4 regions of the Streptomyces sp. NPDC046859 genome follow, and region 1 is predicted to be linked to each of the others. Evidence: riboswitches for the same ligand, from Rfam matches in the RefSeq annotation. Region 1 holds a riboswitch; each other region holds the start of a gene.
The links. A riboswitch is a leader RNA that binds a small molecule or an ion and turns the genes downstream of it on or off. The one in region 1 is predicted to bind cobalamin.
Positions count from the first base shown of each region.

Region 2: linked by a shared signal. The riboswitch ahead of ABZ899_RS07685 ((2Fe-2S) ferredoxin domain-containing protein) and the one ahead of ABZ899_RS31205 (ABC transporter substrate-binding protein) in region 1 are both predicted to bind cobalamin.
Region 3: linked by a shared signal. The riboswitch ahead of ABZ899_RS09950 (cobalamin biosynthesis protein) and the one ahead of ABZ899_RS31205 (ABC transporter substrate-binding protein) in region 1 are both predicted to bind cobalamin.
Region 4: linked by a shared signal. The riboswitch ahead of ABZ899_RS12775 (ribonucleoside-diphosphate reductase subunit alpha) and the one ahead of ABZ899_RS31205 (ABC transporter substrate-binding protein) in region 1 are both predicted to bind cobalamin.

Region 1 covers NZ_JBEYXR010000030.1:52,607-57,901, forward strand. Annotated here, with positions in the region: gene ABZ899_RS31185 (hypothetical protein) at 1-499, shown strand, start outside; gene ABZ899_RS31190 (FAD-dependent oxidoreductase) at 777-1,877, opposite strand; gene ABZ899_RS31195 (GntR family transcriptional regulator) at 2,713-3,186, opposite strand; gene ABZ899_RS31200 (hypothetical protein) at 3,179-3,547, opposite strand; cobalamin riboswitch at 4,143-4,264, shown strand; gene ABZ899_RS31205 (ABC transporter substrate-binding protein) at 4,313-5,295, shown strand, end outside.
Region 2 covers NZ_JBEYXR010000004.1:296,296-301,590, forward strand. Annotated here, with positions in the region: gene ABZ899_RS07675 (gamma-glutamyltransferase) at 1-1,437, opposite strand, end outside; partial or broken gene ABZ899_RS07680 (transposase) at 1,525-2,181, opposite strand; gene ABZ899_RS07685 ((2Fe-2S) ferredoxin domain-containing protein) at 2,550-2,960, opposite strand; cobalamin riboswitch at 3,018-3,195, opposite strand; gene ABZ899_RS07690 (methylmalonyl-CoA mutase family protein) at 3,337-5,139, shown strand; gene scpA (methylmalonyl-CoA mutase) at 5,139-5,295, shown strand, end outside.
Region 3 covers NZ_JBEYXR010000005.1:355,652-360,946, reverse strand. Annotated here, with positions in the region: gene ABZ899_RS09960 (inorganic phosphate transporter) at 1-961, shown strand, start outside; gene ABZ899_RS09955 (hypothetical protein) at 999-1,220, shown strand; cobalamin riboswitch at 1,327-1,470, shown strand; gene ABZ899_RS09950 (cobalamin biosynthesis protein) at 1,569-2,528, shown strand; gene ABZ899_RS09945 (cobyric acid synthase) at 2,525-4,033, shown strand; gene cobN (cobaltochelatase subunit CobN) at 4,030-5,295, shown strand, end outside.
Region 4 covers NZ_JBEYXR010000007.1:98,493-103,787, reverse strand. Annotated here, with positions in the region: gene ABZ899_RS12790 (helix-turn-helix domain-containing protein) at 1-785, opposite strand, end outside; gene ABZ899_RS12785 (hypothetical protein) at 878-1,117, shown strand; gene ABZ899_RS12780 (ribonucleotide-diphosphate reductase subunit beta) at 1,030-2,040, opposite strand; gene ABZ899_RS12775 (ribonucleoside-diphosphate reductase subunit alpha) at 2,097-4,451, opposite strand; cobalamin riboswitch at 4,576-4,736, opposite strand; gene ABZ899_RS12770 (GNAT family N-acetyltransferase) at 4,754-5,260, opposite strand.

The DNA.
Region 1 (5,295 bases):
TGCCCGGATTCAAGCCGTCCTGAGTGCTCTGTGGTCTGCCGCGGACGTTGACGGGTGCTTCGGGCGGAGAGACCGTGAACCTGAGGAGCAGGATCCCGTGCCGTGCACGGTCGACTCACTGGCCGAGTTCGGTCACCTCAGTGGTCAGGTTCTGCTGCCGACAGGCCAGTTGGTCGTGTGCGGCTGTGTGGCGATCCGGGGCGGTGACGGAAGCAGTGACTGGCTGGACTTCTACGTCCCCCTCGGCGCCCTGGACAAGGCAGGCGTCGCCTACTGGGACGGTAGGCCGTTCTTCAGGTCTGACGTGATGGACGAATGGCTGGCTGCCGTCGGGGCCGAGACCTTCACGAGCGCCGCCTTCAGCCTGGGGATCGGCGGCTTCGAGGTCTCCGGCTGCACCGACGCGTCGACGCTGGCGGGAAGGATGCCGAAGACGCGGGACATCGGGTACCTGCTTCCACAAGGCGACGTCCTGCACTACGGCGCCGCGAACACCTGAGCTTTGTCGCCCCGGGCGGGCATGAGCCCGCGGTAGCAGATGACGGCGTTCACGGCGGGATTGTCACCCGCTTGGGCTCGTACGGGCTCCGGCCGTACAGGTAAGAGCGCAGGTCTTCTGGTTGCTGGAGATCACGGTAGTCCTGCGTTCTGGGGCACAAGGTCGATGCGGTCTGCATAGGCCCGAGCCAGTCGGTCCAGGGGAAGGTCGTGGCATGCTTCCTCGCCCCTCGTGGCTACCACGTCGTCGGAGCGGGATGCGCCGACCGGCGGGGCGGTCAGCGGGGCTGGCCGAGTGCTGCCGTCGGCCGCAGGTTCTCCTCGAGTTCTTCGGCCATGGCGGCGCCGGCCAATGCCCGTCCCAGTCGAGGTGCCTGTTTGAACAGGTTGTGCCCGGCGGCGAAAAAGATCCCGTCGGCTTCCCAGACCGCCATGCCGTCTTCGCTCCACGGCAGACTTGTCACCCAGCAGTGCAGGTACTCGACGGGCTCGGGGTCGAGACCGGGCAATGCGCGGGAGACGTACGCGCGGGCGCGGTCGTTGAGAGCCACCAGTGCGTTGGGGTCGGCGAAGCTGCCGTCCTCCCGCACTTCGACCGTTTGGCTGAGTCCCACCGCATAGCGGCTGTTGCCGGGGTAGGGGGCGGCGTAGACGCCGACCTCGCCGAAGTCGCCGCTGCTGTCCTGCAGACAGGCGACCCGTTCCGGGGGCGCTCCCCTGACCTGGAAGGTGAGGCGGACGTGGGCTGCCGGCTGTACGGGCAGCGAAAGCCCGACGTTGCGTGCCAGTCGCGCGGTGCTCAGGCCCGCGCACACCACCGCCGACGCGTACTCTGCGCGGCCGCCGGCGCTGAGCACTTCCACCGTCCCGTGACCCGTCGGATGCAGGGAGATGACCTCGTCGGTGACCACCGCGTCACCCAGTGCGTCGGCCAGGCTCTCGATCGCGACACGGGTGCGGATGGCGCCGCCGTCCTCATCGAGCATCGCGGGACCGCTGTAGTCGGCGAGCAGCGGCATGCGGGTGTGAAGCTCGGCGCTGTCCACGGGCCGGACCGGTATGCCGCCGACATCCTGCAGAATGCGCAGTCTCCTAGGTACGGGATCGCCCAGGGCGACCACTCCGTCCTGGGAGATCAGTTCGGTGCCCAACCGGTCGGCCCACTCGTCCCAGACGGCGCGGCCCTGCCGGGTGAATTCGACCAGGCGGGCGTCGTCGTGCGCGTGGCGGAAGATGCGGGACTGGCCGCTGGACTGTCCGTGGCCTGGAACGCCGCTTTCGTACACTCGCGCCATCGTTCCGCGCTCGGCCAGTGCGTAGGCGGTGCAGAGACCGACGATGCCGGCTCCTATCACGGCCACCTCGGGAACCCGGTCCATTCGATCGCCTCACTTCGCGTCCGGAGCTGTCCCCCTGCGGAACACGGGTCAGATTCAACATTCGCCACCGCGACCTGGTGGGTGACTGGACCCGGTGGGCGACTTTGTCGGGTGTCGGGCTCTTCGTGAAAGCGACGGTCGAGCGGAACCGTATCTCCTTCAGCCTCACACCGGTCCGAAATATGTCAAGCGGGCCACCTCGGGCATCGATCATGACCGACCGGCGGGGAGCCGCGGGATCGGACGTCGGGTCAAGGCATGGCAGGAGGTTTCTGAGCAGTACATCGGCTGCCTTCGGCTGCCTGGCGATTCCGTCGCTGTCCGGACCAGCGGGCAGCGGCAGGGGTTCCGTACGGTCGAGGTGTCGAATCCGCCGGACGTGGTGACGGCACCCGAGCTCCGGGGGGTGGAATGGCCTTGCATCATGATCAGCCTGGCAGCCTCCGCAGCAGGACGTCCTGCACGTCGGAGTCCGGGCTCATCGTGTCGTCGCCGTGCGTCGGCCGGCCCTTACCGGGCGCGAGGGGAAAGCCTGCGCGCCAGTCACCGTCCGGGCGAGGTCGTGCAGCAGGACGGGCGAACGGCCAAGTTCCGGAGCTGCCGACGGGACCGGTTCGGCCTGTGTGGCCCGGTCCAGGGCGGACATGACGTGACCCCTGAGCGGAGGTGCGGCCGACGATGTTGTCCACGCCTCCACCGAAGTTCCCGAAGAGGAAAGGGCACGCACGGACCTCTTGCGGATGTGAACCGGCCGCCGAACGGAGCGCCCCAGCCCACGCCTGCGGCGGAGCAGCGCATGCCTTGCGCACTGAACAGCGCGCAAGGCTCCTCGACTTCACCTGCCACGCACGCCCGTGCCCGGGATGGTCGCCGACGCCTCCGTCGGTTTGACGCCCTCAGTTGCGCTGTGGTCCTTTGCCTTGACCGGCTCGGACCCCGAGTCCAGAGCGTTGCGGACGGCGGTCAGGATGTCCTCGGTGCCGGCGCCGAGTGCACGGGCTGCCGAGGTGAAGTCGCGTGCCAGCGTGTCCAGTTGATGGACATCGTGCCCGTGCGCGGCCGGGAGTTCGGCCACCCGGGTACCCGCGCCCCGGCGGGTCCGGATCAATCTCGCGGCCTCCAGCTCGCGGTAGGCACGGGCCACGGTGCCCGGCGCCAGACCGAGGTCTGCAGCGAGTTGCCGAACGGTCGGCAGGCGCTCGCCCTCGGCCAGCCGGCCGGTACGGATGAGCGCGGCCAACTGGGCACGGATCTGCTCGTACGGCGGTACCTGGCTGGTGGTGTCGACACGGACGGTGCGTTCACTCATCGTCGCCACTCCCCTCGTCCGCCACACCGTCGTCCACCGCCCGTGGCGCCACCACGGTGAGCACGGACCATCCGAACGTGAACACGCTCAGCAGACCCAGGGGGCAGATCACCACGATGGTGACCGCGCCGAGCGGGCCGGCGCAGGGCCCGTCCGTGAGCGCGACGAGAAGCATCAGTACGACGAGAAGGACCTGACACGACACCAGCAGTCCCCAGGCTCCCACGATGGCCCAGGCACGGTCGCGACGCTGCCGGTGGTCGCCCGGCCCGAACTCGAAGCCGATCGCCAGGCCGGACCATCGGGCGTAATGGTCGGCGTGGTCGAGGAACCGGGACTGGAGCGGGACGGTGTCGAGCACGTGAAGATCCCCCAAGGCACCTTGTACCAAACGATGGATACAAGATGCCCTGCTGCGAAAACTTGTGTCAAACCATCGACACAAGAAAGCGCCGACGTCTCCGCCAGACGAAACCTGCCTCGCCTCATCCACCCGCCCGCCCAAGCCGCACTCCCCCCACCGAGTCCGCGAGACGAGGACCACCCGGACAGCGCCGCCAACGGAGGCCGACCCCCATGCCGACCTCGACGACACGCAGACCCCGAACCCGCCGTCCCCCACCGTGGAAAGGCGACGGCCAGGGTGACGCCGCGCTTCGCGATCGGCGCTGACGCCCGTACCGGAAACCGCCCAGGCGGTTCTGGCCCGGCGGCACGGCTTCTCAGGGTGCACAGCGCGGCGGAGCGGCGACGGATGGCCGAGGAGGCGGGGTTCGGCCGCGGGCAGGTCTTCGGCGGGTTCGAGGGGCGCCCTTACGACGAGAGCGCTGAACGACTCACCCTTCGGGCCGTCCGCGAAGCGTGAGGGAGGCGTGGTGCGCACGGCCGGGTCCGCGCGCCCTTTTGCCTGCGACGCGGGGAATCGTAAGATCACCTGGTCATCGCCGCGACGGGAGACAGGAAGCCGGTGCGAATCCGGCACGGTCCCGCCACTGTGACCGGGGAGCGCCCCTCCGACACGCCACTGCGCGCCGCGCGGGAAGGCGGAGGAAGCGTCGATCCGGGAGTCAGGACACTGGTCCGTCGCGGGCCCGATCCGAGGAGCGCGGACTCCAGGAGGCTTCACGTGTCCCAGCTGTTCACCCCTGCCCGCACGCGCGGGCTCCTTCGTGCCACGGCCGCTGCCGTGGCTCTGTCGTCAGTGCTGTTGACCACGAGCTGCGGTGCGGCCGACGAGAGCGGCGGGGACGCGAAGGCGACCGCGGCCGTGCCCGCGGGTTTCCCGGTCACCATCGACAACTGCGGCGTGAGGAGGACGTACGACAAGCCGCCGTCACGGGTGGTCACCATCCACCAGCACCCGGCTGAACTCATGCTCGCCCTCGGCCTGAAGGATCGCATGGTCGGCAAGGCCTTCCCCGACTCCGCGGTTCTGCCCGAGCTGAAGAAGGATTACGAGGCGGTTCCCGAACTGGCGCGCAAGGAACCGTCGTTCGAGAAGGTCCTGGATGCCGAACCCGAACTCGTCTACGGCGGCTACGGCAGTGCCTTCGCCGAGAAGGAGGGCCGCTCCCGCTCAGCGTTCGCCGACGCGGGCATCGACACCTACCTCAACCGTGAGTACTGCGGCAAGAAGAAGGTGACGATGGAGGACACCTACGACGAGATCCGCACCATCGGCAAGATCTTCGGTGTCTCGGACCGGGCCGACAAGCTGGTCACCGAACTCAGGGGCCGCGTCGGCAAGGCCGCAGGCACGGTCGAAGGCGAGCCCGAGGTGCCCGTCTTCGTCTACGACAGCGGCGACAAGGCCGCATTCACCGCGGGCGGCAAGAGCCTGGGCACCGAGCTGATCCGCCTGGCCGGCGGCGAGAACGTCTTCGCCGACCTCGACGACGTCTTCGGCGATGTCTCCTGGGAGCAGGTCATCGAGCGCAAACCGGAGGTCATCGCCATCTACGACTACGCCGGTGCCGGAAACGTCGAGCAGAAGAAGCGGTTCCTGCTGTCCCAGCCCGCGCTCGCCGACGTACCCGCTGTCAGGAACAAGCGATTCGTCGTCCTGCCGCTGACCGCCACCCTGGTGGGAATCCGCTCGGCCTACGCGGT
Region 2 (5,295 bases), on a different contig from region 1:
CAGCGCGATGGTGGGGGTGAGCGTGGTGCGGGGGCGCCGTCCCGGCGTCAGGGAGCTCGGCAGGCCCTCCTCCAGCCAGGTCATCTGCAGCCGCGTGCCGAGCGGGAAGCCGAGTTCGGGCACCACGGGGTTGGACTGCAGCCAGCCGCCGCTCGGGGTGGCCGCGACCATGTTGCCCCACCGGTCGACGACGTCGAGGTGGCAGGTGTCGCCGCGGGTGCTGCCGTCGGCGGCCACCTCGGGCTCGCCCGGCACCGGGGACCGGGGCGACTCGGCGATCGTCGGCTCCCCGGCGCCGGGCACGGAGCCGGGTGCGGCGACGGCCGCGCCCCGCGCGTGTGCGCCGAGCCTCGGCGTGCGGCCGCCGGGGCTGCCGGGCCGCAGCTCGAAGGAGGCCGTGTCGCCCACCAGCCGGCGGCGGCCGGCGTTGTAGGCGTCGGACAGCAGGTCGGCGAGGGGCACCTCGGCGGCGTCGCCGTACCAGGCCTCCCGGTCGGCCATGGCCAGCTTGCAGCACTCGATGAGCAGGTGGACGTAGTCCGCGGACCCGTACGGGGGCAGTTCGTCCGGGAGCAGGGCGAGCTGCTGGAGGAGCACCGGGCCCTGGCTCCAGGGCCCGGCCTTGCACAGGGTCCAGCCGTTCCAGTCGTACGTCGCCGGCGCCTCGTAGGTCGCGGACCAGGCAGCCAGGTCGTCGGCCGTGAGGGTGCCGGTGTGGCGCTCGCCGCTGGTGTCGAGGGTGGGCCGGTTCGCCTGCCGGACCAGCGCCTCGGCGATGAACCCGGTGCGCCACACCGCGCGCGCGGCCTCGATCCGTGCGACCCGGTCGCCAGCTCCGGCGATCTCGTCGAGCAGGCGTTTCCAGGTGGCGGCGAGCGCCGGGTTGCGGAAGAGCGTGCCGGGCCGGGGCGGCTCGCCGTCCGGCAGGTACACCTCGGCGGAGGAGGTCCACTCGGTCTCGAACAGCTCGCGCACCGTCTCCACGGTCTCGCCGACGCGCTCCACGGGCGCGTGTCCGTGCTCGGCGTAGCCGATGGCGTACTCCAGGACGTCGGCGGGTGCCAGGGTGCCGTGGTCGCGCAGCAGGACCATCCAGGCGTCGAAGGCGCCGGGCACGGCGGCGGCCAGCGGTCCGGTGCCGGGGACGAGGTCCAGGCCGAGGCCCCGGTAGTGGCTGACGGTCGCGCCCGCGGGGGCGACGCCCTGGCCGCACAGCACCCGCACCTCGCCGCCCGCCGGGGCGAGGAGGATCGGCACCTCGCCGGCCGGCCCGTTCAGGTGCGGTTCGACGACGTGCAGCACGAACGCGCCGGCCACGGCGGCGTCGTAGGCGTTGCCGCCGCGCTCGAGGACCGCCATCGCGGACTGCGAGGCCAGCCAGTGGGTGGAGGACACCATGCCGAAGGTGCCCTGGAGGGTGGGACGGGTGGTGAACATGGCGGGCGTCACCTCGCGGTCGGCGCGGACGGGTCCGTCCGATCTTCCTTGACATCCTCCCCTCCCTGAAGGGAGGGGATTCCTGGCTCAGGCTGCCTCCGGGAGCAGCGCTCCCGGAGGTCTTACGCCCTCGGCACCAGCCGGGTTGAGACCAGCCCGGACGAGCATCACGCGGGCGGAGTTCTTGTCCCTGGGGGATACGACTCCGCACGCGGTGCAGGTGTGGGTACGTTCCGAAAGAGGAAGTGCGTGCTTGGTTCTCGCTCCGCACGACGCGCAGTCCATGGTGGTATGTGCGGGATTGACGAGGCGGATGTCCCGCCCGTGCTTGCGACCCATCTCGATCAGGGCGGTCTTGGTGGCGCCGATCGCGGCGTCCGCCGCCTTGCGCGCCATCGTGGACTTGGCGAGGAACTTCGGCCGGAAGTCCTCGACGGCGATCGCATCGTGGTCGCGGACCACGGACTTGGCCCATTTGCGGGCGGTGTCCTGCCGCTGCCGGGCGACCTTCTTGTGCAGCTTCGCGGCCCGCAGCTGCGCCTGCCGGTAGCCCTTGGACGCGGCCTGCCCGCGTGCGGGCTTGCGGCGGGCCATCATCCGCTGGTAGCAGGCGAGTTTGTGTGCGGCGTTCTTCCCATGCTGGGTGTGGGGGAGGTCGTGGGCGTCGGACGTGGTGGTCGCGGTCTCCTTGACGCCCCAGTCCACGCCGAGGACACGGCCCGTGGCCGGGAGCGGCTGGGCTTCGGTCAACTCCGAGATCCTGCATCTGCTTGAGGTCGCCCTCACCACCATGGACGGCGACGACCAATCGCCCTGACGGCGATGGCTCCTTCCTCGCCCTGCTCCGCAGGGGTCCGATTCCTCCAGGCCTGAAGGCCGGGGCATCCTCGGAGGTATCAGGTGACCGCCCGTTCGATGTTCAACCGTTCATGGGGGCGTGGAGCGAGGGTGGCGTGAAGGTGTGGAGGTCGGGCGGACCGGGCCAGGCCGCCTGACCCGGGCCGCCACCCCACGCGGACTCTCGCCGGCCTGCCCGCACCGGTGGGCGACCACCTGCGCGCGACGCCGCCAGGATGACGCCTGAACCCGTCACCGCCGCGACGAGCGGATGGTCAGCCGTTCCCGGGGGCGCGGGACGAGGGCGGGGGGAAGGTGTGGAGGTCGAGGATCTCCGGGCAGGGGGCGACGCCGGGGCCACCCGCCCGGACCCAGGCGATGACGTCCTCGGTGGCGTCCGGATCGTTGACGAGGCCGAGCCAGACCGGGCGGGCGCCCGCCGCCCGCGCCGCGGCGGAGGGCTGGACGACGACCACGTTGGCGTGGTCGCAGACGTCGAGGCAGTCCGAGACGCGTACGGGCACGCTGTCCCTCAGCCGGGCGGCCTGACGGGCATGGTCCACACCGGCCACCTTCGGGCTGCCGCAGCAGCAGTCCCGGCAGAGCACGACCCGGCAGGGCGGGGACGGGGGGCGCCGGTCCGGGAGCGGCGGCTCGGACGACGGCGGGGGCGGGGGTACGGGCATGACTGCCTTCGGGTCGGGGCTCGTACGCGGAGCCGGCCTGCGGAGGTCCTCCCCGCCCGGTGGCGCGGAGGTGCCGGCAGGTCTTCGGACTCGGGTTCGTCCCGGCGGGGCGCCTTCCCGGTCTCCCAGTGGCGTGCCTGCCCCGCCCGTCCCCCTCACCGCTGCGCGTCAGTTCCGGATTCGCACCGGATTCCCTGGCCCCGCAAGGGGCTCGACCAGCTCCGCGAGGCTATCAAGTCGGGGCCGCGAGCGGCTCCTCCGTCGTGCCCGCGCAGGCCGCGGAGGAGTGCGGAGACGCAGGTCACAATCTGGAAGAGGGCAAGGTCACAGCCGTGCCCCCTGCTGCTCCTTTGGCGATCTGACCTAGCATCCGAGCATGACGGTCCTGCCTGACGACGGGCTCTCGCTGGCCGCCGAGTTCCCTGACGCAACCCATGAGCAGTGGCAACACCTGGTGGAGGGTGTGCTGCGCAAGGCGGGCAAGGACGTGTCGGGGACGGCTGCCGAGGACGCCCTGTCCACCCCACTCGAGGACGGGATGCGCTCCCGCCCCCTGTACACCGCGCGCGACGCCGCGCCCGACCCCGGCCTGCCCGGCTTCACCCCGTTCGTCCGGGGCGGGCGCCCCGAGGGCAACACGGCCGGCGGCTGGGACGTACGGCAGCGGCACACCACGGCCGCGGACGGCGTGGTGCTGGCGGACCTGGAGAACGGCGTCACCTCGCTCTGGCTGGTCCTCGGCGACGCCGGCATCCCGGTGTCCTCCCTCGGCCGGGCCCTCGACGGCGTCTACCTCGACCTCGCCCCGGTCGTCCTGGACGCGGGCGCCGGGACGGAGACCGCCGCACACGCCCTGCTGGACCTGTACGCGGAGCGCGGCGTCGCCAAGGACGCGGCGCGCGGCAACCTCGGCGCCGACCCGCTCGGCCACGAGGCCCGCACCGGCACGTCCCTCCCGTTCGCGCCGGCCGCCGTGCTGGCCCGGCGGTGCGCCGAGGAGTACCCGGGGCTGCGGGCGCTGACCGTGGACGCCCTGCCGTACCACGAGGCCGGCGGCTCGGCCGCGCAGGAGCTCGGTTCCGCGCTGGCGACCGGTGTGGCGTATCTGCGCGAGCTCACCGAGGCCGGCCTGACGGTCGAACAGGCCGCCGCCCAGCTGGAGTTCCGCTACGCGGCCACCGCCGACCAGTTCCTGACCATTGCCAAGCTGCGGGCGGCGCGCCGCATGTGGGCGCGGGTGACCGAGGTGTCCGGGGCGCCCAGCGCCCAGGTGCAGCACGCCGTCACCTCGCCGGTGATGATGACGCGCCGCGACCCGTGGGTGAACATGCTGCGCACGACGGTCGCCACGCTCGCGGCCGGCGTCGGCGGCGCCGACTCGGTGACGGTGCTGCCCTTCGACCACGCGCTGGGCCTGCCCGACGCGTTCGCGCGGCGCATCGCGCGCAACACCTCGACCATCCTCATCGAGGAGTCCCACCTGGCCCGGGTCATCGACCCGGCGGGCGGCTCCTGGTACGTGGAGCGGCTGACGGACGAACTCGCCCACGCGGGCTGGGAGTTCTTCCGGCAGATCGAACAGGCGGGCGGCCAGGCCGCCGCGCTGCGCTCGGGCCGGCTGCGGGACGACCTGGCCGCCACCTGGGAGGCGCGCACCGGCAAGCTGGCGAAGCGCCGCGAACCGGTCACCGGTGTCAGCGAGTTCCCGCATCTCGCCGAGCAGCCCGTGGTGCGCGAGCCCGCGCCCGAGCCGCCGTCCGGGGGCCTGCCGCGCGTGCGCCGCGACGAGGCGTACGAGGCGCTGCGCGCCCGGTCCGACGCGCATCTGGCCGCGACCGGCGCCCGGCCGCGGATCTACCTGGCTGCGCTCGGCCCGGCCGCGGCCCACACCACGCGCCTGACCTTCGCCTCGAACCTCTTCCAGGCCGGCGGCATCGAGCCCGTCACCGAGGGCACCTTCGAGGAGAGCGGCGCCACCGAGGCGTGCCTGTGCTCCAGCGACGCCGTGTACGAGGAGCAGGCGGCCGAGGCCGCCGGGCGGCTGAAGGCGGCCGGCGCCTCGCATGTGTTCCTCGCCGGGCGGCCCGGGGACCACCCCGGCGTCGACGGCCATGTCTTCGCGGGCTGTGACGCCGTCGCCGTCCTGTCCGCCACCCTCGACCGCATGGGAGTGTCCTGATGGGAATCCCCGACTTCACCGGGATCGAACTGGGGACCCCGGACGCGGCGGGCGGCTCCGACGAGTGGCGTACGGCCGTCAAGCAGGCCACCGGCGGGGACGAGCCGCTGTGGGAGACGCCCGAGGGCATCGCGGTCAAGCCGCTGTACACCGGGC
Region 3 (5,295 bases), on a different contig from region 1:
CTGGAACCTCCTCACCTGGCTGGTGGGCCTGCCCTCCAGCTCGTCGCACGCCCTGATGGGCGGCCTGATCGGCGCCACCATCGCCTCGGCGGGCGTCGGCGCCGTCCACGGCGACGTGCTGGTCACCAAGGTCCTGCTCCCGGCCGTCGCCGCCCCGATCGTCGCGGGCGTCGCGGCCCTGCTGGCCACGCGGCTCACCTACACGCTCGGCAGGAAGGCCGACGGCCAGGCCGCGAAGAAGGGCTACCGCGCCGGTCAGATCGCCTCCGCGGGCCTCGTCTCCCTCGCCCACGGCACCAACGACGCCCAGAAGACCATGGGCATCATCACCCTCGCCCTCGTCGCGGGCGGCACCCTCGCCCCCGACTCGGACCCGCCCACCTGGGTCATCCTCTCCGCCGGCCTGGCCATCGCGCTCGGCACCTACCTGGGCGGCTGGCGGATCATCCGCACCATGGGCAAGGGCCTGACCGACCTCCAGCCGCAGCAGGGCTTCGCCGCCCAGACCAGCGCGGCGACGGTCATCCTGGCCTCCTCCCACCTCGGCTTCTCCCTGTCCACCACGCACTCGGTCTCCGGCTCCGTGATGGGCGCCGGTCTGGGCCGCAAGGGCGGCGTGGTCCGCTGGTCCACGGCCACCCGGATGTTCGTCGCCTGGGGCCTGACCCTGCCGGCCGCCGCGCTGGTCGCCGCGCTCGCCGAGTACGTGACGGGTCTCGGCGACTGGGGCACCGCCGCCGTCGCGGTCTTCCTGGTCGCCTCCAGCGCCGCCATCTGGAAGATCTCCCGCCGCGAGGTCATCGACCACACCAACGTCACCGACTACGACGAGCCCGCCGGCGTGGTCACCACCGCCATGGCCGCCGTGACCCCGCCTCCCGCGGGCACGGTGACCGAGGACCTCGCGGTCACCCTCCCCGCACCGGCATCCGGAGCCGAGCCCTCCAAGGCCGGCGTGTGACCCCCGGTCCCCCCTCCCGGCAACACAAGGAAGCAGCATGAAGATCGACTGGGCGTCCCTCGGCTCCGTCTTCGGTGTCAGTCTCGTCGTCACGGTGGCCCTCGTGGGCCTGTTCACCCTCGGCATCGCGGGCCTCTCGCGCCGCGAACGGGCGGTCGCCCAGGGCGACTCGGCCGCGCTCGCGGTCACCGGCGCGTACGCGTGCTTCGCGGCGTGCACGGCGGCCGTGGCGTACGGCATCTATCTCATCGTGGCCTGACGCACGGCGCGCGACTCCTGAGGTGCGTGACGGGACACCGTCGCGCACCTTCGGTGTGTGTGGGCCTGCGCACACTCTCCCGTCGCAGGTCACAGGCAAGTTGACGGCCGTCGCGACCCATGGTGGACTTCCGGAGCCATCTACGGCGGCAGAAGAGGAAGCCGGTGCGAATCCGGCGCGGTCCCGCCACTGTCACCGGGGTAGTAACCCCCGGGAGCCAGGAACTCTCGCCGCCGGTCTCGTCGAACCAGGGCGTGGACACCCTGAGTGAGGACATCACGCGATGCTCGCCTGCCGCTCGTCACGCAGTACCGGACCCCTGTCCGACGCCACCACCGGCTGAACCCCATGCGTGCCGAACGCGTCTTCGCGTACGGCGCCGCCGCCGGACTCCTCGGTGACCTGCTGCTCGGCGATCCACGCCGTGGGCATCCGGTCGCCGCGTTCGGACGTGCCGCGGGCGCCGTGGAACGAGTGCTGTGGCGCGACCACCGCGCCTGGGGTGTGCTGCACACCGCCGTGTGCGCCGGTGGCGCCGTGGCGGCCGCCGCGCTGGGCGCACGTGCCGTGCGCCCCTCCCCCGCCGCCTCCGTCGCCCTGACCGGCGCCGTCACCTGGGCCGTCGTCGGCGGCACGTCGCTCGCCCGGGAGGCCCGGGCCGTCGGACGTGCCCTGGAGGCAGGCGACGTCGAGGCGGCGCGGGCGCGGCTGCCGCATCTGTGCGGCCGCGACCCGCAGGCGCTGGACGCCGACGGGATCGCGCGGGCGGTCGTGGAGTCCGTCGCCGAGAACACCTCGGACGCCGTGGTCGGCGCCCTGGTGTGGGGAGCCGTCGCCGGCGTGCCGGGCCTCGCCGGGTTCCGGGCCGTCAACACCCTCGACGCCATGGTCGGGCACCGCTCCCCCGAGTACCGCCGCTACGGCTGGGCCTCGGCCCGTCTCGACGACGTGGCCGGCTGGCCGGGTGCCCGGCTGACCGCCGCGCTGGCCGCCGTCGCCGGGGGCGACCCCCGGGGCGCCGTACGGGCCTGGCGCGCGGACGCGCACCGGCATCCCAGCCCCAACGCGGGCCCGGTGGAGGCGTCGTTCGCGGGCGCGCTCGGGGTGCGGCTCGGCGGGACGCTGTCGTACGGCGGGCGGGTGGAGCACCGGCCCGTGCTGAACGGCGCCGCCGGACGGGCCGTCCGGGTCGCCGACATCGAGCGGGCCGTGCGTCTCTCCCAGCGGGTCGGGGTGCTCGCCCTGGGCGTGTGCGCCGGGGCGCGGCTCCTGCTCGGGCGGCGCGGGGCGAGAGGACGTGTCTCGTGAAGGGCGGGCTGCTCGTCGCCGGCACGACCTCCGACGCCGGCAAGAGCGTCGTCACCGCCGGGATCTGCCGGTGGCTGGTGCGCCAGGGCGTGAAGGTCGCGCCCTTCAAGGCGCAGAACATGTCGCTGAACTCGTTCGTCACCCGCGAGGGCGCGGAGATCGGGCGGGCGCAGGCCATGCAGGCCCAGGCGTGCCGTATCGAGCCGACCGCGCTGATGAACCCCGTCCTGCTGAAGCCGGGCGGGGACCAGAGCAGTCAGGTGGTGCTGCTGGGCAGGCCGGTGGGCGAGATGAGCGCACGCGGCTACCACGGCGGACGGCAGCAGCGGCTGCTCGGCACCGTGCTGGACTCCCTCGCCGAACTGCGGGCCACGTACGACGCGGTGATCTGCGAGGGGGCCGGTTCCCCGGCCGAGATCAATCTGCGGCGCACCGACATCGTGAACATGGGGATCGCACGCGGCGCGGGGCTGCCCGTGCTGGTCGTGGGCGACATCGACCGGGGCGGTGTCTTCGCCTCGTTCTTCGGGACCGTGGCGCTGCTGTCCCGCGAGGACCAGGAGCTGGTCGCCGGGTTCCTCGTCAACAAGTTCCGCGGCGACGTCTCGCTCCTCGAACCCGGCCTCGACATGCTGCACGGCCTCACCGGACGGCGGACGTACGGCGTCCTGCCCTTCCGGCACGGACTCGGCATCGACGAGGAGGACGGCCTGCGGGTGTCGCTGCGCGGGGCGGTGCGCGAGTCCGAGGTGGCCGCCCCGGTCGGCGAGGACGTGCTGCGGGTCGCCGTGTGCGCGGTGCCGCTGATGTCGAACTTCACGGACGTCGACGCGCTCGCCGCCGAACCGGGCGTCGTCGTGCGGTTCGTGGACCGGCCGGAGGAACTGGCCGACGCCGACCTGGTGGTGGTGCCCGGCACCCGGGGCACCGTCCGCGCCCTGGCATGGCTGCGGGAGCGGGGTCTCGCGCAGGCCCTGGTGCGCCGGGCCGCCGAGGGCCGCCCGATCCTCGGTGTCTGCGGCGGCTTCCAGCTTCTCGGCGAGCACATCGAGGACGACGTGGAGAGCCGTGCCGGTCACGTCGACGGCCTCGGCCTGCTGCCCGTGCGGGTGCGGTTCGCCCGCGAGAAGACCCTGACCCGGCCCGCCGGTGAAGCGCTCGGCGAGCGCGTCGAGGGCTACGAGATCCACCACGGGGTCGCCGAGGTCCTGGCGGGCGAACCCTTCCTGGACGGCTGCCGGGTCGGTCAGACCTGGGGCACCCACTGGCACGGCTCGCTCGAGTCGGACGCCTTCCGGCGCGCCTTCCTGCGGGAGGTGGCGGCCGCCGCGGGCCGCCGCTTCGTGCCGGCGCCCGGCACCTCGTTCGCCGCGCTGCGCGAGGAGCAGCTCGACCGGCTCGGCGACCTCATCGAACGACACGCGGACACGGACGCGCTGTGGCGGCTCATCGAGTCGGGCGCGCCGCGAGGACTGCCCTTCATCCCCCCGGGAGCGCCCGCATGAGCACAGTGTTGTTGCTGTCGACCGCCGACACGGACCTGCTGGCGGCACGCGCCGGCGACGCCGCGTACCGGATCGGCAACCCGACCCGCCTGGACGTCGGTTCCGAGCTGCCCGCGCTGATCGAGGGCGCCGACATCGCCGTCGTACGGCTGCTGGGTGGCAAGCGGGCCTGGGAGGACGGGCTCGCCGTGCTGAAGGCGTCGGGGGTGCCGACGGTGCTGCTCGGCGGCGAGTCCGTGCCGGACGCGGAACTCATGGCCGAGTCGTCGGTGCCGGCCGGCGTGGTGGCGGAGGCGCTGAAGTACCTGGTGGCGGGTGGTCCCGCCAACCTCACCGAGCTCGCCCGGTTCCTGTCCGACACCGTGCTGCTGACGGGCGAGGGGTTCCTGGAGCCGCGGCCGATGCCGGAGTACGGCGTCCACGGCTCACGTCCGTGGGTGGAGGGCCGGCCGGCCGTGGGCGTGCTCTTCTACCGGGCCCACCACCTCAGCGGCAACACCGCGTTCGTGGACACCCTGTGCGACGCGATCGAGGCCCGGGGCGCCAACGCGCTGCCCGTGTACTGCGGTTCGCTGCGCGGCGCGGACGCCGGGCTGTACGAGATCCTGGGCCGGGCCGACGCCCTGGTCGCGACCGTCCTCGCGGCGGGCGGCACCCATGCCTCCCAGGCGTCCGCGGGCGGCGACGAGGAGGCGTGGGACATCGGCAGGCTGGCCGAGCTGGACGTGCCCGTGCTGCAGGGGCTGTGCCTGACGTCCTCGCGGGCGGCCTGGGAGGAGTCCGACGCGGCCCTGTCCCCGATGGACGCGGCGATGCAGGTGGCGATCCCCGAGTTCGACGGGCGTCTGGTCACCGTGCCGTTCTCGTTCAAGGAGCAGGGCCCGGACGACGTGCCGGTGTACGTCGCCGACCCGGAGCGGGCCGCGCGGGTCGCCGGGATCGCCGTCCGGCACGCACGGCTGCGGCACGAGCCGAACGCCGCGAAGAAGCTGGCGCTCGTCTTCACCGCCTACCCGACCAAGCACTCCCGTGTCGGCAACGCCGTCGGTCTGGACACGCCCGCCTCGGCGGTACGGGTGCTCGACGCGCTGTCCCAGGCGGGCTACTCGCTCAGCGAATACCCGGACAACGGGGACGAGTTGATCCACCGGCTCATCGAGGCCGGCGGTCACGACGTCGAGTGGCTGACCGAGGAGCAGCTGGCGTCGGCGCCCGCGCGGGTGCCGCTCGCCGACTACCGGGCGTGGTTCGCCGCGCTCGAC
Region 4 (5,295 bases), on a different contig from region 1:
ATCCAGCGGTAGGGGGTGGTGCCTGTCTCCTGCTGGAAGCGGCGGGCGAAGGTCCGCGGGGACATCAGCGCGCGCTCGGCGAGCTGCTCGACGGTGACGTCCTCGTCGAGGTGCCGCTCCATCCAGGCCAGCACCTCACCGACCGTGTCGCACGAGGAGACGGGCAGCGGCCGCTCGATGTACTGGGCCTGGCCCCCGTCGCGGTGCGGCGGTACGACCATGCGCCGGGCGATCTTGTTGGCGATCTCCGTCCCCTGTTCCCGCCGCACCAGGTGCAGACAGGCGTCGATGCCGGCGGCGGTGCCGGCGCTGGTGATCACCGGCCCCTCGTCGACGTACAGCACATCGGGCTCGACCGTCGTGCGGGGGTGCCGCCGCGACAGCTCCTCGGCGTGCCGCCAGTGCACACTGCACCGCCGTCCGTCGAGCAGGCCCGCCGCCCCCAGCAGGAAGACGCCGGAGCAGACGCTGAGCACCCGGGCGCCCCGGTCGACCGCTCTGACCAGGGCGTCCAGCAGCTCGGGCGGGAAGTCACGGGTGACGTAGTCGTTGCCGGCGGGCACCGCGATCAGGTCCGCCTCCTCCAGCCGCTCCAGACCGTACGGCGTGGAGAGGGTCAGCCCGCCGGTGCGGGTGCCCAGTGTCGGCCCCTCGGCCGAGGCGACCGCGAAGTCGTACGTGGGCAGTCCCTCGTCGCTGCGGTCGATGCCGAACACCTCGCAGATCACACCGAGTTCGAAGGGGTGTACGCCGTCCAGCAGGACGGCCGCCACGTTCTTCAGCATGCTGCCATTGTGCCTCGCGGATGGCAGTAAATCGAGGGTGTGCGGCAGTCCTGCCACTGTTCGACAGGAGTGTCCGGCGCGACAGTGGTGTCATGACTGCAGAACAGACACAGACACTGCTCGCCATGGCCGTCGTGCTCGGGATGTTCGTCCTCCTGGTCCTCCCCTCGGTGATCGGGATCGTGCACGACCGCCGCATCGACCGTCAGATCAGGGAGGCCCAGGAGCGCGACGCGGTCCGGACTCAGAAGTCCTCGTCCAGGTCGACGGTGCCCTCCACCGCCACCTGGTACGCCGAGGGACGCCGCTCGAAGAAGTTGGTCAACTCCTGAACCCCCTGCAGCTCCATGAAGGAGAAGGGGTTCTCGGAGCCGTACACCGGAGCGAAGCCGAGGCGGGTCAGCCGCTGGTCGGCGACACACTCCAGGTACTGCCGCATCGAGTCGGTGTTCATGCCCGGGAGGCCGTCACCGCACAGGTCGCGCGCGAACTGCAGCTCGGCCTCGACGGCCTCCTTGAGCATGTCGGTGACCTGTTGCCCGAGCTGGTCGTCGAACAGCTCCGGCTCCTCCTTGCGGACCGTGTCGACCACGTCGAAGGCGAACGACATGTGCATGGTCTCGTCCCGGAACACCCAGTTGGTGCCGGTCGCCAGGCCGTGCAGCAGGCCCCGGCTGCGGAACCAGTAGACGTACGCGAAGGCGCCGTAGAAGAACAGGCCCTCGATGCAGGCCGCGAAGCAGATCAGGTTGAGCAGGAACCGCCGGCGGTCCGCATGGGACTCCAGACGGTCCAGCTTCTCCACCTCGTTGATCCACTTGAAGCAGAAGCCGGCCTTCTCGCGGATCGACGGGATGTTCTCCACCGCCGCGAACGCCGCCGCCCGGTCCTCGGGGTCGGGAAGGTAGGTGTCGAGCAGCGTCAGATAGAACTGGACGTGCACGGCCTCCTCGAACAGCTGACGCGACAGGTACAGCCGCGCCTCGGGGGAGTTGATGTGCTTGTACAGCGTCAGCACCAGATTGTTCGCGACGATCGAGTCACCGGTCGCGAAGAACGCCACCAGGCGCCCGATCAGGTGCTGTTCGGCCGGGGTCAGCTTCGCGAGGTCGGCCACGTCCGAGTGGAGGTCGACCTCCTCGACGGTCCAGGTGTTCTTGATGGCGTCCCGGTAGCGCTCGTAGAAGTCCGGGTAGCGCATCGGGCGCAGGGTCAGCTCGAAGCCGGGGTCGAGCAGGTTCTGGGTACGGGTCATCGCTGTCGGCGCGGAGCGCCGTCCTCCAGGGGTGGTGGTCGGGTGACGGGCGGGCATCACTGGCAGGCGTCGCAGGACTCGGGGTTCTCCAGGGAGCAGGCGACCGCGTCGGGGTCGGTGACCTGCGGTACGGGGACGGTCGCCCGTGCGGCGCGGGCGATCCTCGTCGCCGGGCGCGAGCGCAGGTAGTACGTCGTCTTCAGCCCCTGCTTCCAGGCGTACGCGTACATCGAGGAGAGCTTGCCGATGGTCGGCGTCTCCAGGAACAGGTTCAGGGACTGCGACTGGTCGAGGAACGGCGTGCGCGCCGCCGCCATGTCGATCAGGCCGCGCTGCGGGATCTCCCAGGCCGTGCGGTACAGCGCCCGTACGTCCGCCGGGATCCAGGCGAAGTCTTGCACCGAGCCGTTGGCCTCGCGCAGCGCCTCGCGGGTACGGGCGTCCCACACGCCGAGCCGCTTCAGCTCCTCGACGAGGTAGGAGTTGACCTGGAGGAACTCGCCGGACAGGGTCTCGCGCTTGAACAGGTTGGAGACCTGCGGCTCGATGCACTCGTAGACACCGGCGATGGAGGCGATCGTGGCGGTGGGCGCGATCGCCAGCAGCAGCGAGTTGCGCAGCCCGGTCGCGGCGATCCGCTCGCGCAGCGCGGCCCAGCGCCCGGGCCACGTGAGCTCGACGTCGTAGTGGTCGGGGTGCAGCACGCCCCGGGCGGTCCGCGTCTTCTCCCAGGCGGGCAGCGGGCCGTCGCGCTCGGCGAGGTCGGCGGACGCCTCGTACGCGGCGAGCATGATGCGCTCGGCGATCCGGGTCGACAGCGCCTTGGCCTCGGGGGAGTCGAAGGGCAGCCGCAGCTGGAAGAGGACGTCCTGCAGGCCCATCGCGCCCAGGCCCACCGGACGCCAGCGGGCGTTGGAGCGGCCGGCCTGCTCGGTCGGGTAGAAGTTGATGTCCACGACCCGGTCGAGGAAGGTGACGGCCGTGCGGACCGTCTCGTCCAGGCGCTCCCAGTCGATGTCACCGTCGCGCACGAAGGCGCCGAGGTTGACCGAGCCGAGGTTGCAGACCGCCGTCTCCCCGTCGTCCGTGACCTCCAGGATCTCGGTGCACAGGTTGGAGGAGTGCACGACGTGCCCGGGCAGGGCGGTCTGGTTGGCGGTCCGGTTGGCGGCGTCCTTGAAGGTCATCCAGCCGTTGCCGGTCTGCGCGAGGGTGCGCATCATACGGCCGTACAGCTCACGGGCCGGGAGGGTCTTGCGGGCCAGCCCCGCGCGCTCCGCCTCGCGGTACGCCGCGTCGAACTCCTCGCCCCACAGGTCGACCAGGTGGGGCACGTCGGCGGGGGAGAACAGGCTCCACGGCCCGTCGGCCTCGACCCGGCGCATGAACTCGTCCGGGACCCAGTGCGCGAGGTTCAGGTTGTGCGTACGGCGGGCGTCCTCACCGGTGTTGTCCCGCAGCTCCAGGAACTCCTCGATGTCGGAGTGCCAGGTCTCCAGGTAGACCGCGGCGGCGCCCTTGCGCCGGCCGCCCTGGTTCACGGCGGCGACCGAGGCGTCCAGCGTCTTCAGGAACGGCACGATGCCGTTGGAGTGCCCGTTCGTCCCCCGGATCAGCGAACCCCGGGCCCGGACGCGGGAGTACGACAGACCGATGCCGCCCGCGTGCTTGGACAGGCGCGCGACCTGGTGGTAGCGGTCGTAGATCGAGTCCAGCTCGTCCTTGGGGGAGTCCAGGAGGTAGCACGACGACATCTGGGGGTGCCGGGTGCCGGAGTTGAAGAGGGTGGGGGAGGACGGCAGGTACTCCAGGCGGCTCATCAGTCGGTAGAGCGCGGCGACCTCGTCCACCGCTCCGGCTGTGTCGTCGGCGGCGAGACCCGCGGCGACGCGCAGCAGGAAGTGCTGGGGCGTCTCGATCACCTTGCGGGTGTGCGGGTGCCGCAGCAGGTAGCGGCTGTGGAGGGTGCGCAGGCCGAAGTAGCCGAACCGGTCGTCGGCGGCGGGGTCGACGAGCGCGTCGAGCCGGCCGGCGTGCGCCCGGACGAACGCGGCCGTCCGGTCGGCGACGAGGCCCTCGCGGTGCCCGGTCGCGACCGACTCGGTGAAGGTCGTGACGCCCTGCGAGGCCGCCTCGGCGGCGATGGAGCGGGTGAGCAGCCGCGCGGCCAGCCTGCTGTACGCGGGGTCCTCGGAGATGAGCCCGGCCGCCGCCTCGGTGGCGAGCTCGCGCAGCTCCGTCTCGTCGGCCCGGGCGGACCGGCCGCGCAGCGCGGCGCCGGCGATCCGGCCGGGGTCGGCGTCGGGGAGGTCGGCGGTCAGCTCGGTCAGGGTCCGCAACAGCGCGGCACCGGGACCGTCGTTCTCCGGTTCGGCCGCCGCTGAGGCCGGTTCGGCTGGCGCGATGGTCACGTGAGGCTCTCCCTCGCTCGGCACTGGGCCTCGCGGAGGCAGGGGGCAGCTCACGAGCGCACGGGGCGTCGCGTCCACCGGCCCATTCCCCGAGGCCCGGACGTCGGAGCGCACCGGCCGGGGGTGGCCGGGACGCACTGTCGGCAGGTCCTCGGACTGACGATGTGCACGCGACATGCACAGGTACACCGTTGCGGGACAGTTCCGGATTCGCACCGGATTCCCCTGCGGCGACAGCGAGCATGAGCATACATCTTGTGCTCGCCCGCCGCGCCACCCCTAGATGTTGTGGCGTACTGGTGTCAGAGCGTCAACTCATAGGTGATGAGCATGAGGTCGGTCAGCTCCGGCAGGGGGTTCCAGTCCCGGTCCGGTGTGCGGACGAAGCCCAGGCGCTCGTAGAGGCGGTGGGCGGAGTGCATGGTGGACTGGGAGGAGAGGATCACCCGCACACACCCCTCCGTGGCGCGGGCGCGGTCGACGCAGGCGCGGACCAGCGCCTCGCCGGCTCCACGGCCCCGGGCCGCGTGGTCGACGGCGAGCATACGGATCTCCGCCTCGCCGCGGCGGGCCAGATCGGCCATCGGGCCGCCGTCCGGGACGAAGGTCACGCCGCCGAGGACGCGGTCGTGCTCGACGGCCACGAGCACCTGTGCGGCCGCCGCGCGCCTGGCCACGTCCTTGAGCTCGCCGAGGTAGTCGTCGCTCTCGCCGAAGTCGAGGAAGCCGTCCTGGAGATAGGCCCGTGCGGTGATCTCGCCGAGGATGCCGTACTCGCCTGGGTCCGCCTGCCGGATCACGATGTCCATACGGCGAGTCTGCCGTAGGAGGTGTCCCGCCGGTC